One region of the Arthrobacter sp. NPDC080082 genome, then DNA from elsewhere that is predicted to be linked to it. Evidence: predicted binding sites of a transcription regulator. Region 1 holds the regulator's gene; each other region holds the start of a gene.

Region 1 (4,206 bases):
AGGTAAATCAGCAGCGACGGGATGCAGCCGAGGATGCCGCCGAAGTGCGACAGGGTGGCCCACTGACGGTCCTCGCTGGCGGTCAGGGGAAGCGCATTTGCGGGAACGCCATGGTACTGCGACTGGCCGTGACCGGCCTGGGGGTCCGTGTGTTCGCGTGCGTCTTCTGCCACGTTTCGTCCTTTGGATTGCGGTGGAGCGTTGGTACCTGTGCGGGCGCGGCCACCGTCACAACGCGGCGGCCACCGTATCAAGAATACTTGCTTGGGCGCCGACGCCCGCCACCTTGCCGGACGGGCCCTACTGTTCCGGGGCGGTGAGGAAGTCGATGACCTCCTCCACCCGGCCCAGAAGCGAGGGTTCCAGGTCGGCGTAGCTGCGGACGGCGCCGAGGAGTTTCTGCCAGCCCAACCCGATGTCCTCCTTGGTGCTGTGCGGCCAGCCGAAGGCGGTCAGGATGCCGGTCTTCCAGTCCACGCCGCGGGGGATCACGGGCCAGCGTTCGATGCCCAGCACGGACGGCCGGATGGCCTGCCAGACGTCAATGTACGGGTGGCCGACGATCAGGACGTTTCCGCGGGCTCCGGGGGAAGCCATGACGGCCTCGGCGATCCGGGACTCCTTGGAATCGGCCACCAGGTGGTCCACCAAGACGCCGAGGCGGCGGCCGGGACCCGGACGGAAGTCCCTGACCGCGGCTGAGAGATCGTCGATGCCGTGCAGGGGTTCGACGACGATGCCCTCGACCCGGAGATCGTCGCCCCAGACCTTCTCGACCAGTTCGGCGTCGTGTTTGCCCTCAACCCAGATCCGGCTGGCCTTGGCCACCTGCGCCCGCTGGCCCTCCACGCGCACCGAGCCGGACGCCGTGCGCGTCCCGGCTGCCGGTCCTGCGGGCGCCCGGGGTGCCGGCGGCATCAGCCGGATGGGCCGGCCCTCCAGGAGGAAGCCGTAGCCGAGTCGGAAAGTCCGGGACTTCCCGCGCCGATCCTCAAGGGCCACGACGTGCATGCCGCCGGACTTCTCCACCCGGGTGACGGCACCAACCCAGCCGGACTGCACGTCCTCGAGGACCATGCCGCGCTGCACCGGGACCTCGGGCAGCTGGGAAGGGGCGGGGGCGGTGAGGTCCTGCGGGCCCCAGTTCTGATAGGACATCGGTTACACACTGCTTTGCATCGGGGCGGAACTGCAACGGGGGACTGCGTCGGGCCGGGGTGGTGGCCGGCCGCGCCGGGCAGTCGCCCGGCTTGCCACGGTCACGCCCGGAGCGAATCCAATGCTAACAACGCGGCCGGACATATTAGACTGGTTAGCACTGAGGCATGCCGAGTGCTAACCCCCGGGTTCTTCCGGGCGGCGGGCGCCGGTTGACGGTTGAGGCTCGATTGGAGGTGCGGCGTGAGCGAACCACGCAAACTCGAAGTGCTGCGCGCCATCGTGGAGGACTACGTCCATTCCCGTGAACCCGTGGGCTCCAAGGCGCTGGTGGAACGCCACCACTTGGGCGTCTCCAGCGCAACGATCCGCAACGACATGGCCGCGCTGGAGGACGAGGGGCTGATCACCGCCCCGCACACCAGCGCCGGCCGGATCCCCACGGACAAGGGCTACCGGCTCTTCGTGGACCGCATCTCCGCGGTCAAGCCGCTGTCCCCGGCGGAGCGGCGGGCCATCCAGGCCCTGCTGGAGGGCTCCGAAGACCTCGACGACGTCCTGGACCGGACCGTGCGCCTGTTGGCGCAGCTGACCAACCAGGTGGCCGTGGTGCAGTACCCGCTGCTCAGCCGAGCGCGGGTGCGGCACATCGAGTTTGTGCTGCTGGCACCGCGGAAGGTGCTGACCGTCCTCATCGCTGACACCGGCAAGGTCGAACAGCGCGTCATCGACGTCGGCCAGGACCTTGGCGACGAAACCCTCGCCGAGCTGCGGGGCGTCTTCCTCGGCCGGCTCGGCGGAACCCCGTTGAGCCTGCTCCCGCAGACCCTGCCCGACGTCGTCGACAGCACCGCCCCCGCCCGCCGCGGCGCCGCCCAGGCGCTGGCCCGCGGACTGGAGGCGCTGGCCGCCAGCAGCCGCGAGGAGCGGATGGTGATGGCCGGCACGGCCAACCTCGCCCGCTCCAACGTTGACTTCCCGCTGAGCATTGGCCCCGTCCTCGAGGCCCTCGAGGAGCAGGTGGTCATGCTCCGGCTGCTCTCGGACATGGCCGAGGACCCCCGCGGCGTGACCGTCAGCATCGGCCGGGAGAACCCCTACGACGGGCTCTCCGAGGCCTCCGTGGTGGCCACCGGGTACGGCCCCGACGCCACCGCCAAGGTGGGCATCCTCGGCCCCACCCGGATGGATTACCCCACCACTATGGCCGCCGTCCGCGCGGTGGCCCGCTACCTTTCACGGATCCTCGGGCCCTGACCGGCCGGATCCACCACCAGGCTTGTCGCCCAGCACCGGCAGTACAAAAAGGAAGAGATACACACTTTGAGCAGCCACTACGACGTTCTTGGAGTCTCCCGCGAAGCAACCGGCGAGGAAATCAAGAAGGCCTACCGCAAACTCGCGCGGACCCTGCACCCGGACGTCAACCCGGGCGAGGACGCGTCCGAGCGCTTCAAGGCGGTCACCCACGCCTACGAGGTGCTCTCCGACCCGCAGAAGCGCCGCGTCTACGACACCACCGGCAACGAGAACGGCACGGACAACGGCTTCGGCGGCGGCAGCTACGCCGGTCAGGGCTTCGCGTTCCAGGACATCTTCGAGACCTTCTTCGGCGGTGCCGCCGGAGCCGGCGGCCCGGCCTCCCGCGTCCGCCGCGGCCAGGACGCGCTGATCAGCGTCCGGATCGAGCTGCGCGACGCCGTCTTCGGCGTCAACAAGAAGCTCGAGGTGGACACCGCCGTCACCTGCCCCACCTGTGAGGGCTCCTGCTGCCGCGAGGGCAGCCACCCGGAACGCTGCGACATTTGCGGCGGCAGCGGCCAGGTCCAGCGCCCGGTCCGCTCCATCCTGGGCCAGGTCATGACCACCGCCCCATGCGGCAGCTGCGAGGGCTTCGGCACCGTCATCAAGGACCCCTGCAACGAGTGCGCCGGCCAGGGCCGGATCCGCAGCCGCCGGTCGCTGACCGTCAAGGTCCCCGCCGGCGTTGCCACCGGCACCCGGATCCAGCTCTCCGGCCAGGGCGAGGCCGGCCCGGCGGGCGGCCCCTCCGGCGACCTGTACGTGGAGATCCGGGTCAACAACGACCCGACCTTCGTCCGCGAGGGCGACGATCTGCACGCCAGCCTCACCATTCCGATGACGGCCGCGGCCCTCGGCACCGAGCTGACCCTGGACACCTTCGACGGGCAGCAGGAAATCGACGTCAAGAGCGGCACTCAGTCCGGCGAGGTCATCACCCTGCGCGGGCTCGGCGTCACCCACCTGCGCGGCTACGGCCGCGGCGACCTCAAGGTGCACCTCCAGGTGGAGACCCCCGCCAAGCTCGACGCCGCCCAGGAGGACCTCATGCGCCAGCTGGCCAAGCTCCGCGGCGAGCAGTTCACCGAGGGCAAGCTGGCCGCCAGCGGCGGGGTCTTCGCCAAGCTGCGGGACCGCCTCGGTAACCTGTAGCGGTGAGCAACCCGGTCTTCTTCACCCCCGCCGGAACCCTGGACAACCAGGCCCCCGGTTCCACCTTCGTGCTGGACGGCGCCGAGGCGCGGCATGCCGTCACGGTCAAGCGCCTCGCTGCGGGGGAGCAGGTGGACATCGCCGACGGCGCCGGCCGCCGGATCACCGGCACGGTCACCGGCGCCGGGCCCCAGGAGCTGACGCTCGAGTGCACCGCGGTCAACGACGAGCCGCGTCCCACGGTGCGGCTGGTGCTGGTGCAGGCCCTGGCGAAGGGTGACCGGGACGAACTCGCGGCCGAGACCGCGACGGAGCTGGGGATCGACGCCGTCGTCCCGTGGCAGGCCGAACGGTCGATCGTCCGCTGGAAGCCCGAACGCGCCGCGAAGGCGCACGCCAAGTGGCAGTCCGTGGTGACGGCGGCGGCGAAGCAGGCCCGCCGCGCCTGGATCCCCGAGGTCCGCGCCGCCGTGGACGGCGGCTCGCTGCAGGCGGCGGTCGCCGCCACGGTGGCATCCGCCGGGCTGGCCGTGATCCTGCACGAGGACGCCGTCCGGCCGCTGCGCCGGGTGCTGGCCGACTGGCAGGAGAAAG
Region 2 (4,206 bases), on a different contig from region 1:
ACCGTCAAGTGGTTCAATGCGGAGAAGGGCTACGGCTTCATCACCGTGGACGGCTCGGGCATCGACGTCTTCGTCCACTGGTCCGCCATCGCCGGCGAGGGCTACCGTGCGCTGGCCGAGGGCCAGAGGGTGGAACTTGAGGTAGGCGAAGGCGAAAAGGGCCCCCAGGCCGAGAGCGTCAGGCCCGCCTAGTGGCCCGTCCTGACTCAACGCCGACCGCCGCGGCGCGGGCCACAGCCGGCCGACGAACAGCCAGCCGACAAACGGCCGGCGGCGCCGCCGTCGTCCTGTCCGCCCTTCTTGCCTCCGCCCTGGCCCTCACCGGGTGCTCCGGTGCCACCGGCAACGCCCGGACGGACGCCGCCGAGGCCAGCGGGGACGGAACCCTGCGGATCGGTGTGCTGCTGGACAACACCGGGGACCAGAGCTTCCTCAACGCCCCGCAACTGGCCGCGGTGAAACTCGCCGTCAAGGAGATCAACGCCGCCGGCGGCCATAAGGGCAAGCCCGTGGAACTGCTCCCCGAAACCATCAGTGCGGACACCGCCGCCCAGGCCAAGGCCCTCGCGGCGGCCAGGGCCGACGTCGTCATCGGCCCCACGGATTCCAGCCACGCCGCCGCCGCGATCGACGTGCTCTCCAAAGCCAAAATCGCCATGATCTCCCCGGCCACCGCCGCACCGGGACTCAGCAGCTACCGGAGCGGAGGCTACTACTTCCGAACCGCCGCCGCCGACGTCGCCCAAGCCTCCATCCTGGTCAAGCTCGCCAAGGACGGCGGCGCCAAGACGCTCGCCGTCCTGCACGAGGCCGGAAGCTACGGCAAGGAGGTCTCCGTGGCGGTCTCCGCCGCGGCGAAGTCCGCCGGCCTCGGCACGCCCATCGACGCCGAATTCCCGGCCGGCCAGGCACAGCAGGCGGCGACCGCGGCCAAGGCCGCCGCGCCCGACGCCGTGGTCCTCATCGCCCGGCAGGGTGCGCAGGGCGCCATCGCCGAACTCAACAACGCCGGACTCGCGGGGAAAAAGCTGGTGCTCTCCGACGGCGCGGTGGGCCAGTACGGCCAGGGCCTGGGCTCCCACGCCCTGGACGGTGCCCGCGGAGTGCTCCCCGGCACGTTCCCCAGCGCGCAGTTCCAGGCGGGCCTGGTCGGCATCGATCCCGGGCTCAAGGACATGACCTTCGCCGCGGAGGCCTACGACGCCGTCAACCTCGCCGCCATCGCCGCCGCCGCGGCGCAGGACGACGCCGGCACCTCCATCGCCTCCCGGCTCATCGCCGTCTCCGGCGGCACCGCGGGCTCGGGCGGGGCAGTGGCCGGCGAGCCCGCCGACTGCCACAACTACAAGGAGTGCGTCGACGTCCTCCACGCCGGCAAGCGCCCCAACTACGAGGGCCAGTCCGGCCCCGTGAGCTTCGATAGCAATGGCGACGTGACCGCCGCGGCCTACATGGTGTACACCTACGGGCCGGACAACACGGCGAAGATGACCGGCAGTGAAACGGCCCGCAGCGGCGGGTCCTGATCGCCCTCGGCGAAGCGCTCCGCGTGGACAGGCCCCGGAGCGCGAAGCCTTCTTGCACTCTCCCCGGGGGAGTGCTAATTATGGAGTTAGCACTCCCGCTCATCGACTGCTAACGCCGGGCCCCGGTCCGGGCGCAGCATCGGTGCCGCGGGAGCAAAGGAAACACCTGGCTGGGTGAGATCCCGGTCCGGCGGCGTACAGAGGCTGCCGGGCAGGTATCGTCCGTCGCGGGCACCGACGCCAAGGTTCATTCTTTAACGACTGTCCCGAAAGGACTACTGCCGTTATGGCCAAGATCATTGCATTTGATGAAGAGGCACGCCGCGGTCTTGAGCGGGGTCTGAACATCCTCGCCGACGCCGTCAAGGTCACCCTCGGCCCGCGTGGACGCAACGTCGTCCTCGAGAAGAAGTGGGGCGCCCCCACGATCACCAACGATGGTGTTTCCATCGCCAAGGAGATCGAGCTGGACGACCCGTACGAGAAGATCGGCGCCGAGCTGGTCAAGGAAGTTGCCAAGAAGACGGACGATGTCGCCGGCGACGGTACCACCACCGCCACCGTGCTGGCCCAGGCCCTGGTCAAGGAAGGCCTGCGCAACGTCGCGGCCGGCGCTGACCCGCTGTCCCTCAAGCGCGGCATCGAGAAGGCTGTCGACGCCGTCACCGCCGAGCTCCTGGCCTCCGCCAAGGAAATCGAGACCAAGGAAGAGATCGCCGCCACCGCGTCCATCTCCGCCGGCGACAACGAGATCGGTGCCCTCATTGCCGAGGCCCTGGACAAGGTCGGCAAGGAAGGCGTCATCACGGTCGAGGAGTCCAACACCTTCGGCCTCGAGCTGGAGCTCACCGAAGGCATGCGCTTCGACAAGGGCTACATCTCCGCCTACTTCGTCACCGACGCCGAGCGCCAGGAAACGGTCCTCGAGGATCCGTACATCCTGATCGTCAACTCCAAGATCTCCAACGTCAAGGAACTGGTTGCTGTCCTCGAGAAGGTCATGCAGTCCAACAAGCCGCTGCTGATCATCGCCGAAGACATCGAGGGCGAGGCCCTGGCCACCCTGATCGTCAACAAGATCCGCGGCACCTTCAAGTCCGTCGCCGTCAAGGCTCCGGGCTTCGGCGACCGCCGCAAGGCCCAGCTGGCCGACATCGCCATCCTCACCGGTGGCCAGGTCATCTCCGAGGAAGTCGGCCTCAAGCTTGAGACCGCCGGCCTGGAGCTGCTCGGCAAGGCCCGCAAGGTTGTTGTCACCAAGGACGAGACCACCATCGTCGAAGGTGCCGGCGACGCCGACCAGATCGCCGGCCGCGTGTCCCAGATCCGCGCCGAGATCGAGAACTCCGACTCCGACTACGACCGCGAGAAGCTGCAGGAGCGCCTGGCCAAGCTGGCCGGCGGCGTTGCAGTTATCAAGGCCGGTGCCGCAACCGAGGTCGAGCTCAAGGAACGCAAGCACCGCATCGAGGACGCCGTCCGCAACGCGAAGGCTGCCGTTGAAGAGGGCATCGTCGCCGGCGGTGGCGTGGCCCTGATCCAGGCCGGCGCCAAGGCGTTCGCCAACCTGCAGCTCTCGGGCGACGAGGCTACCGGTGCGAACATCGTCCGCGTTGCCATCGACGCTCCGCTGAAGCAGATCGCCTTCAACGCCGGCCTCGAGCCGGGCGTTGTGGTGGACAAGGTCCGCGGCCTCGCCGCCGGCCACGGCCTGAACGCCGCCACCGGCGAATACGTCGACCTGCTGGCTGCCGGCATCAACGACCCGGTGAAGGTCACCCGCTCTGCCCTGCAGAACGCGGCCTCCATCGCCGGCCTGTTCCTCACCACCGAGGCCGTCGTGGCCGACAAGCCGGAGAAGAACGCTCCGGCCATGGGCGGCGGCGACGACATGGGCGGCATGGGCGGTATGGGCGGCTTCTAGCCACCCGGCCACCCGGCCCACCCCGGCCGGTAGTCCGCTGCAGGCCCCGGTACAACGACGACGGCGGTCCCACCTTATGGTGGGGCCGCCGCCGGCGTTTAAGCCGCCCGCGCCGGGGGTGAGGGAGCGGTGGAGGCAGGCAGGTCTGGCAGGATAGTGCAGTGACGATTACAGCTGCGGCCGACGGTTCGGCCCTTGGAAACCCCGGTCCGGCCGGATGGGCCTGGTACGTGAACGACAACTGCTGGCACGCCGGCGGCTGGCCGCACGGCACCAACAACCAGGGCGAGCTGATGGCCGTGCTGGACCTCTTCCGCTCCACGGCCCACCTCGCCGACGAGGAGCTGCACATCCTCTGCGACAGCCAGTACGTCATCAACTCGGTCACCAAGTGGATGCCGGGCTGGAAGCGGAAGGGCTGGAAGAAGTCCGACGGCAAACCTGTGCTCAATGTGGACCTCCTGAAGGACATTGACCGGGCCCTGGTCGGCCGCAAATACCGGTTCGAGTGGGTCCGCGGCCACGCCGGCCACGAACTAAACGAGGCCGCGGATGACCGTGCCCGCGGCGCCGCCATGGCCTACCAGCAGGGTGTCGCCGTCCGGCAAGGCCCCGGCTTCGTCCGGCCCGGCACCCCGGCGGCCCCGCAGGCAGCGCCCTCGCAGGCAACCGCCCCGGCAGCCGCGTCACCCGCGACACCCGTGGCCTTTGACGAGCCCACCCTCTTCGGCGGCCCGGACGGGTACGCGGAACCGG
Region 3 (4,206 bases), on a different contig from region 1:
CCAGGGACGCCCAACCCTGGCCGACGATGTCCAGCCACCGGGTCCGAGGAAGGAACAAGATCATCGCCGCCAGCGTGGCGACCACCACGACGACGGCCGCCGGGATGAGGCGGCGGAAGAGATGCAGCCAGTGTTTGACCAGGGCGGTCGGACGCCCGTCGTCGTAACGTCCCACGAACTGAAGGGTCATGAGGAAAGCCGACACCAGCAGGAACACGTCCACACCGCCGGAGACCCGGCCAAACCAGATGTGATAGGTCATCACCATCAGGACAGCCAGCGACCGCAGCCCCTGGATCTCGGGCCGGTAGCCGGGTTTCCGGTTGGGACGGGCCGGAACGCCCGTGGGAGCCGCTTCCTGGAGCCCCGCCTGCTGCGTCATCAAAATTCCTCACCACGTACGGCCTGCATCGGGCCGCCGAAACCTAAGTGTTCCACTCTACGGAAGGTGCGCCGGGGGTGCCAGCCGCCGGGGTGCACCCAGCGAGTTAAGCAGAGCGGACTGTGAGGAGCTTGTGAACCGGCCATGTTCTCCCGTCGCAGCCGGGAAAGCAGAAAGAACGCCCCGGCGCAATGCCGGGGCGTCCTCTCTCTGATGCAGATGGTGCACGTGGTGCAGCCGGAACTACACGTTGGCCTAGTGCTGGTGGCCGGCGTGCTCGTCTTCGTCGGCCGGCTTCTCCGCCACCAGGGTCTCGGTGGTGAGAACCAGCGCGGCGATGGAGGCAGCGTTCCGAAGGGCGGCGCGGGTGACCTTGACGGGGTCGATCACGCCGGCGGCGATCAGGTCCTCGTACTCACCGGTCTTCGCGTTGAAGCCCTGGTTGACGGCCGAGTCCGCCACCCGAGCGGCAACGACGTAGCCGTCGAAGCCGGCGTTCTGGGCGATCCAGCGCAGCGGCTGGGTCAGTGCCCGGCGAACGATGCCCACGGCTGCTGCCGCGTCGCCGTCGAGCGCCTTGACTGTCGGGTCCTCGTCGAGGGCCTTGAGGGCGTGGACAAGGGCCGAACCGCCGCCGGAGACGATGCCCTCTTCCAGCGCGGCGCGCGTGGAGGACACGGCATCTTCGATGCGGTGCTTCTTTTCCTTCAGCTCGACCTCGGTGGCGGCGCCGACCTTGATCACGCCGATGCCGCCGGCCAGCTTGGCCAGGCGTTCCTGCAGCTTTTCCTTGTCCCAGTCCGAGTCGGTGCGGGTCAGCTCGGCGCGCAGCTGTGCGACACGGGCCGCGACGTCCTCGGCAGAACCGGCACCGTCGACGATCGTGGTGTTGTCCTTGGTGACGGTGATACGCCGCGCGGTACCGAGGACCTCCAGGCCCACGGTGTCCAGGCTGAGGCCCAGTTCCGGGGAGACGACCTGCGCGCCGGTCAGGGTCGCGATGTCCTGCAGCATGGCCTTGCGGCGGTCACCGAAGCCGGGAGCCTTGACGGCGACGACGTTCAGGGTGCCGCGGATGCGGTTGACGATCAGCGTGGACAGGGCCTCTCCGTCGACGTCCTCGGCAATGATGAAGAGCGGCTTGGAGGCCTGCAGGGCCTTCTCCAGCAGCGGCAGGAAGTCCTGCAGCGAAGAGATCTTGCCCTGGTTGATCAGGATGAGGGCGTCCTCGAGGACGGCTTCCTGGCGGTCCGCGTCGGTGATGAAGTACGGGGACAGGTAGCCCTTGTCGAACTGCATGCCCTCGGTAAGGACGAGTTCGGTCTGCGTGGTGGAGGACTCCTCGATGGTGATCACACCATCCTTGCCGACCTTGCCGAACGCCTCGGCCAGCAGTTCGCCGACCTCGTCGCTCTGCGCGGAGATGGCGGCAACGTTGGCCACCTGGGTGCCCTCAACCGGACGGGCGTTCTCCAGCAGGCGGGCGGCGATGGCCTCGACGGAGACCTCGATGCCGCGCTTGATCTGGCCCGGGGCGGCGCCGGCGGCAACGTTGCGCAGGCCTTCCTTGACCAGGGCCTGCGCCAGCACCGTTGCGGTGGTGGTGCCGTCACCGGCGACGTCGTTGGTCTTGGTGGCGACCTCCTTGGCCAGCTGCGCGCCCAGGTTCTCGTAGGGGTCGTCCAGCTCAACCTCGCGGGCGATGGTCACGCCGTCGTTGGTGATCGTGGGGGCGCCCCACTTCTTGTCCAGCACGACGTTGCGGCCGCGGGGGCCGAGCGTCACCTTGACGGTGTTGGCGAGCTTATCGATACCGGCCTCGAGGGACCGGCGGGCAGCGTCGTTAAACGCGAGCTGCTTTGCCATGGTGTTGTCCTTTCACGAAAGAACCCCGCGCAGCCGTCCCGTTCATCACTGACGGTCCGGCGGCGCGGGGATCCAAGAGAGTTACTTTACGACGATCGCCAGAACGTCGCGGGCGGACAGTACGAGGTACTCGACACCGCCGGTCTTGACTTCGGTTCCGCCGTACTTGGAGTAAATGACGACGTCGCCAACGGCAACGTCGACGGGAACGCGGTTGCCGTTGTCATCGAAGCGGCCGGGGCCTACCGCGACAACTTCGCCTTCCTGCGGCTTCTCCTGCGCGGAGTCCGGGATAACCAGGCCGGAGGCCGTGGTCTGCTCGGCTTCGAGCGGGCGGACAACAATACGATCCTCAAGAGGCTTAATAGAGACCGACACTCGGACCTCTCCTTTTCGTCAGCAAATTCATGGACTTCAAAGCGGTGGTGCCATGCGTACAGACCGTCGTCGCGGTGCCGGCAGCAGCCTGGCAGCTGATGCTTTGGTGTTAGCACCCGCCTAGGGGGAGTGCTAATGACGACTCTATGTAAGGAGTTAGCACTCGGTCAAGGTGAGTGCCAGAAGTTCATCTGTGGCGAACGGCCGCCTGATGTCCGGATGGGCAAGCAGCCCGGCTACTCCCCCGCCAAGTCGTCGTAGTCCCACTCCAGCCCGTCGTCGTCCTCGTCCACCCGGGGCGCGTCGTTGCGCGTCCGGTAGAGCAGGAAGCCGCCGGCCAGGGCCGCGAGGAGGCCGGCGATCAGGAAGATGATGCTGCCGATCCGGACCCCGGCGTAGGTGTCGCGGATGGCCCGGGCCTCGTCGGTGGCGTCCGCGACGTCCTTGCCGTCCACCGAGTAAACCGTGGCATTGAAGGTGTCGAGGAGGAAGATGATCACCAGCAACGCGGCGCAGACGACGGCGGCCACGACGCCGGCGATCAGCGCCGGGCGGGCGTAGCGGGCCAATCCCCGACGGCCCGGGGCCTCCCCCGCCGCCGTTCCATCGGTTTCCGTGTTCCTGTCCTTCATGCCGTCAAGCCTAGTGGGCGCCGCGGGGTTCCCGGGCCTGAACTACGATCGATGGCATGGCTGAGACACCGCAGGACCAGATCGCACCACTGCTCAATCCGGCGGGGTGGGAACTGCTGTCCTCGCTGGGCCCGTACCGGGAGGAGGAGGCGTTCCAGCTCAACGCGGCGCTCCGCAAGGCAGGCCACCCGGCGGATCTGGTCTCCGCGGCCTTGACGCAGTCCCGGCTGCGGACCAAGGCGGAGGCCAAGTTCGGCGAATTCGCCCGGCAGATGATCTTCACCCGTGCCGGCCTGGAGCAGGCCACCCGGCTCACGGTCGCCGCCCGGCACGCCCAGCGTTTCGCGGAGGCGGGGGTCACCCACGTCGCGGACCTGGGCTGCGGGCTCGGCGCCGATGCGATGGCCCTGGCGTCCCTGGACCTGACCGTGACCGCGGTGGAACTGGATGAGACCACCGCTGCCTGCGCCACGATGAACCTGATCCCGTTCCGGAACGCCACCGTGGTGCACGCCGACGCGGAATCCGTGCCGCTGGACGGGATCGACGGGGTCTGGTTGGACCCGGCCCGCCGGACCACGTCCACCTCGGGCACCACCAGGCTCTGGGACCCGGAAGACTTTTCCCCGCCGCTGTCCTTTGTGGAGTCGCTGGCCGCCTCCGGCCGCGCCGTCGGCGTGAAGATGGGCCCCGGGATCCCCCACACCGCAATTCCCGCGGACTGCGAGGCACAGTGGGTTTCGGTGGGCGGCGACGTCACCGAGGTCGCCCTGTGGTTCAACTCCGTCCGCCGCCCGGGCATCCGCCGCGCCGCGCTGGTGCTCGGCCCGCGGGGCGCGGCGGAGCTCACCAGCGTCGAGGATTTCGACGGCGGCCCGGCGGCCCCCGTGGGCCCGGTATCCGGGTACCTCTACGAACCCGACGGGGCCGTGATCCGCGCCGGACTGG
Region 4 (4,206 bases), on a different contig from region 1:
GTCCGGCAGCTGAGTAAGAACTTCTACGGCGGCGAACTCCGGCGGCTGCCCGAGGGGCAGTCCGCAACCGGGCTGGACCGCGCCCTCACGGTCGAATACCTGCCGGACGGAACGGGTCTCCCAAGCGCTGACCAGGACGGCGTCGAGTCCGTCCTGGCCGAAGTGAACCGGGTTGTGGAACTTGTCTTCGACCACGCGAGGCTGCGTCCGAGGACCTCCCTCGCCGTCGTCACCGGCAGCCTGCGGCACGCCGCCCGGATCGGCGAGGCCATCCGACTGCAGCTGCCGAACTACCCGCTGCTGGCGGGCTTCTTCACCGCGGGCACCGAATCGTTCCGCGTGGTCGACCTCGAACGGGCGCAAGGCCTGGTCCGCGACCGGGTGATCTTCTCGCCCGGTTACGGCCGCACGCCGCACGGCCGCGCGCTGCACAGCCTGGGGCCCCTGTCCGTCGAAGGCGGCCGCGCCAAGTTCGCACTGGCGATGACCCGTGCCCGGCGCTCCCTCCACGTGCTCACCTGCTTCCGGCCCGAGGATCTGGACAGCTCCCGGCTGAGCCACGGGGCCGTTGACTTCTACGAGCTGATCGACCGGGAGATTGCCGGCAACTCGGACCTGGGCAGCCCCGCGTCCCGCGCCGCCGCCAGCGAGCAGGCGCTAGGTGCGGACCCGTTGGTCACGGACCTCGGCGACAGGCTCCGCGCCCGCGGCGCCCGCGTCTGGCACCAGTACGACGGAGCCCTGGACATGGTGGCGGCTGCGGATCCACTGCACACGATTGGACAGGACGACGCCGACATCCCGCGTCCGGTGGCCATCGAATCCGACGGAACCGAGCGTTACCGGCGGATGACCGTCCGCGAACGCAGCCGGCTCCGGCCGCAGCTGCTGGAACGCCTGGGCTGGCGCTACATGGCGCTGTGGACCATCGAGGTCTTTACCGATCCCTCCGTGTGCGCGGACCGGATTGGCGGGTACCTTGGATTGGAGAAGCCGGTGGCGTCCTCCCGGATCGGGACCGCTCCGGGCTTCTCGGACGACATGGAAAGTTTCGGGCTCGAGAGCGCCCGGGACGCGTATGCGGCCACCGGCCAGGCGCCCACCGCCTGGGCCGCCGCGGCGCACCAGCAGGAATTTACGAGCAGTACTAAGGAGGCGGACGTGACCAGTCACCAGAGCGCCGCAAACGACAACCGGAACCATCCCGGCGAAGCCCACGGGGAACCCGCCACGGCGGCCACCATCGATACCGACAGGGCAGCCCGGGCCGGGGAGGGCCGGAGTGCCGGTACCCCGGATCAGGACGCGGACCGGACTGCAGCCAGTGCTTCCGGTCAGCCGTCCCGGGCCGAAGGCGCCGCTGCACACAGCGCGTCCCCGGCAGGGATCCTTCCCACCAAAGCCGCGGAGGATGATCCCCGACGCTGGGGCGACGAGCCCGGCGGGTATGACCACGACGCCTGGCTGCAGGAACAGAAGCCGCCGCACTGGGGCTGACACCAGGGGCGGGGCAGCGCCGGCGCGGGACGGTGAGCAACAGCACGCCCGCAGCGTGACTACGGCCCACCGGGACCAACGAGGACAAAAAATAACTGTCCCTGCGTCGACGCGCCGGCAAGCTTCCTGGACTGCTCGGGGTCGGCCGCAACCACCATCAGCCCGTCCGTATCGCCGACGTCGAGCCATTGCCCGGACCTGCCGCCACGGGCGGAGGTCCAGAGCACCGGGACGCGCGCGGCCAGAATCTCCGACGTTGCCGCCTGCTCAAACCCATTGCCGCCGGTCAGCACGATGTTGACCAGCTGACCGGGGGAGACCAGCTGGATCGAGGCGGGATCAGCCATGCGCAACGGTACGGCGGCGGAACCGGGTGGGCTCCCGGTCAAGAGGCCGGGTCCGACAAAGAACGATGAGCTCAGCAACTGCCCCCGGCTCAACGCGATGCCCAGCTGCTGCCCCTCGGCCGTCGACGGGTCAATGGCCGCGTCAGGTAAAACCCCCGGCGGAACCTGGACTGCGTTGAGATCCCCCGGGGCGAGGAGCCGCCCCGCCGGAAGATCCCCGGCCGCGGCCCAGGCCGTGACCGTCGGCGGGGGAGCGGGAGTAAGCTGCTGGACTGCGAGCCCGGCGGCCAGGCACAACAGAAGGGCGGCGATCAGCCTGCGGTTGCGCCCCACCCAGCGACGGAGGCGACGTGGGGAGGACCGGCGGGAGGTAAGTAAGCGTCCTCCCGCGGGCCGGCCCACAACGGATGGGCCGCGGGCAGTCCCGGTACGAAAGAAGTGAAGCCTTGCTGGTGCCATGGCTTCACGGTAGGAGCCTGAACGCGGCGGGCTTAGCCCCGGTCCGGGCTATGTGGACAAGCTACAGCGGGAAGCTGCAGGTGCCTTAGTTGGCGGCGGCGGTCGGAGCCGCGGCCGGGGTGGCAGCCGGTGCGGCGGGCGCCACGGAGCTGCCTTTGGAATCGCGGGAATCGGTCCGGTAGAAGCCGGAGCCCTTGAAGACGACTCCGACGCTGTTGAACTTCTTGCGCAATGTTCCCTGGCACTCCGGGCAGGTCGTCAGCGATTCATCGGAGAACGACTGCACGGTCTCGAAGGCGTGGTTGCAGTCCTTGCAAGCGTAGGCGTACGTGGGCACTGGGTTCCTCCTCTAGGACAAACGAGCAGGTCCCGTACTGCGTCCCTCCCGTCCGCTCCTTGAGGGGCGGCTGGCTCGGGGAGCCAGGGGATTAGCAGTCACAGGGCCTGAGTGCTAATTCTATCACCGCGCGAACAAGTGGAAGAATATGCGGCGTCAGCGGCTGGCGACTGTGGGAACAAGGCCGTCGGGCGTGAGTGCGGCCCCGACCTTCCGGTCGAAGACTTCGACGGGGATGGTGCCCGCGGGCAACACTTCATCGGCGTAGACGACGCCGGCAGTCGGCACCGGGTGGCTGCCGTCGTTCCCGGGCAGGGCCGAGAGGGCGGCGAGGAACTTGTCGTAGTAGCCGCCGCCCTGGCCGATCCGGTTTCCGTCGAGGTCCACCGCGGTGGCGGGAACGAAGATTCCGGCTGCCCCCGCCACGGCATCGGTGCCAAGCCGTTCCCCGATTGGTTCCTGAAGCGGCGCGTACCGGCTCCGCGCGTATTCGCTCTGCGGCGTCCACACCACCCAGCTCAGTTCCAGGTCCGGCTCGCAGACGGGAAGCAGCACCCTATGCCCGGCGTCGTGCAGGGCCTCCAACAGGGGAAGAGTCGGCGGCTCCGAGCCGACCCCCAGGTAGGCGGCGAAGGTGCCTGTTCCGCCGTCGGTAAGCGACGCCGCCCACGCGGCGCCGTGCACGGCCAGGGCTGAACCGGCCGCCGAGCGCGCCGCCGGCGTCATTGCCGCCCGACGCTGCCGGTGCCGGGTGCGGATCGCTTCCTTGGTGTCCCTGTCGCGCGCTTCCATGCAGTGGCTCCTTCGCCTCGCCGGCCGGGCAAACACGCCGCAGCCGCACCGTAAGGGCAATTACCTGATGTTTGCCCCCTCGGTTAGATTAGTCGGGTGAAGACACCTAACGCCTCCGTCCGCAAGGCCGTCATCCCCGCAGCGGGCCTCGGCACCCGCTTCCTTCCCGCCACCAAGGCGATGCCGAAGGAGATGCTGCCCGTCGTCGACAAGCCGGCCATCCAGTACGTGGTCGAGGAAGCCGTCAAGGTGGGCCTCAACGACGTCCTGATGATCACCGGGCGCAGCAAGCGGGCCCTTGAAGACCACTTCGACCGGGTCCCCACCCTGGAGGCGACCCTCGAAGCAAAGGGTGACACCGCCAAGCTCGAGTCCATCCAGGCCGCCAGCAACCTCGGCGACATCCACTACGTCCGCCAGGGTGACCCGATGGGCCTCGGCCACGCTGTGCTGCGTGCGAAGCAGCACGTCGGCTACGAGCCGTTCGCCGTCCTGCTCGGTGATGACCTGATCGACGCCCGCGACGAACTGCTGAGCACCATGATCGAGGTGCAGGCCAAGACCGGCGGTTCGGTCGTGGCCCTGATCGAGGTCGATCCGTCCCAGATCAGCGCCTACGGCTGCGCCGACGTCGAGGCCGTCGACGGCGAAGACTACGTGCGCATCAACCACCTCGTGGAGAAGCCCGACGTCGAAGACGCGCCCTCCAACCTGGCGATCATCGGCCGTTACGTCCTGCACCCGGCCGTCTTCGACGTGCTGGAGCGCACCGAG

The links. Region 1 encodes HrcA, which represses chaperone genes, less so after heat shock. Its sites were predicted from a motif close to TTNGCACTCGNNNNNNNCGAGTGCNAA; they were not measured.
Region 2: a site for HrcA is predicted at 1,613-1,639, ahead of groL (chaperonin GroEL). Genes of this name have one in related genera too.
Region 3: a site for HrcA is predicted at 2,783-2,809, ahead of groES (co-chaperone GroES). Genes of this name have one in related genera too.
Region 4: a site for HrcA is predicted at 2,732-2,758, ahead of AB0O44_RS00955 (FmdB family zinc ribbon protein). Genes of this name have one in related genera too.

The regions. Positions count from the first base shown of each region.
Region 1 is NZ_JBFBKQ010000002.1:418,222-422,427, forward strand. Features, by position in the region: gene AB0O44_RS06310 (DUF4870 domain-containing protein) at 1-173, opposite strand, end outside; gene AB0O44_RS06315 (DUF3097 domain-containing protein) at 301-1,158, opposite strand; gene hrcA (heat-inducible transcriptional repressor HrcA) at 1,402-2,415, shown strand; gene dnaJ (molecular chaperone DnaJ) at 2,482-3,612, shown strand; gene AB0O44_RS06330 (16S rRNA (uracil(1498)-N(3))-methyltransferase) at 3,615-4,206, shown strand, end outside.
Region 2 is NZ_JBFBKQ010000007.1:153,608-157,813, reverse strand. Features, by position in the region: gene AB0O44_RS14995 (cold-shock protein) at 1-192, shown strand, start outside; gene AB0O44_RS14990 (ABC transporter substrate-binding protein) at 288-1,526, shown strand; gene groL (chaperonin GroEL) at 1,813-3,450, shown strand; gene AB0O44_RS14980 (ribonuclease HI family protein) at 3,612-4,206, shown strand, end outside.
Region 3 is NZ_JBFBKQ010000001.1:237,634-241,839, forward strand. Features, by position in the region: gene AB0O44_RS01040 (acyltransferase family protein) at 1-382, opposite strand, end outside; gene groL (chaperonin GroEL) at 638-2,248, opposite strand; gene groES (co-chaperone GroES) at 2,330-2,626, opposite strand; gene AB0O44_RS01055 (hypothetical protein) at 2,863-3,258, opposite strand; gene AB0O44_RS01060 (class I SAM-dependent methyltransferase) at 3,315-4,206, shown strand, end outside.
Region 4 is NZ_JBFBKQ010000001.1:212,074-216,279, reverse strand. Features, by position in the region: gene AB0O44_RS00965 (DUF4011 domain-containing protein) at 1-1,497, shown strand, start outside; gene AB0O44_RS00960 (RcpC/CpaB family pilus assembly protein) at 1,557-2,303, opposite strand; gene AB0O44_RS00955 (FmdB family zinc ribbon protein) at 2,389-2,640, opposite strand; gene AB0O44_RS00950 (5-formyltetrahydrofolate cyclo-ligase) at 2,797-3,432, opposite strand; gene galU (UTP--glucose-1-phosphate uridylyltransferase GalU) at 3,529-4,206, shown strand, end outside.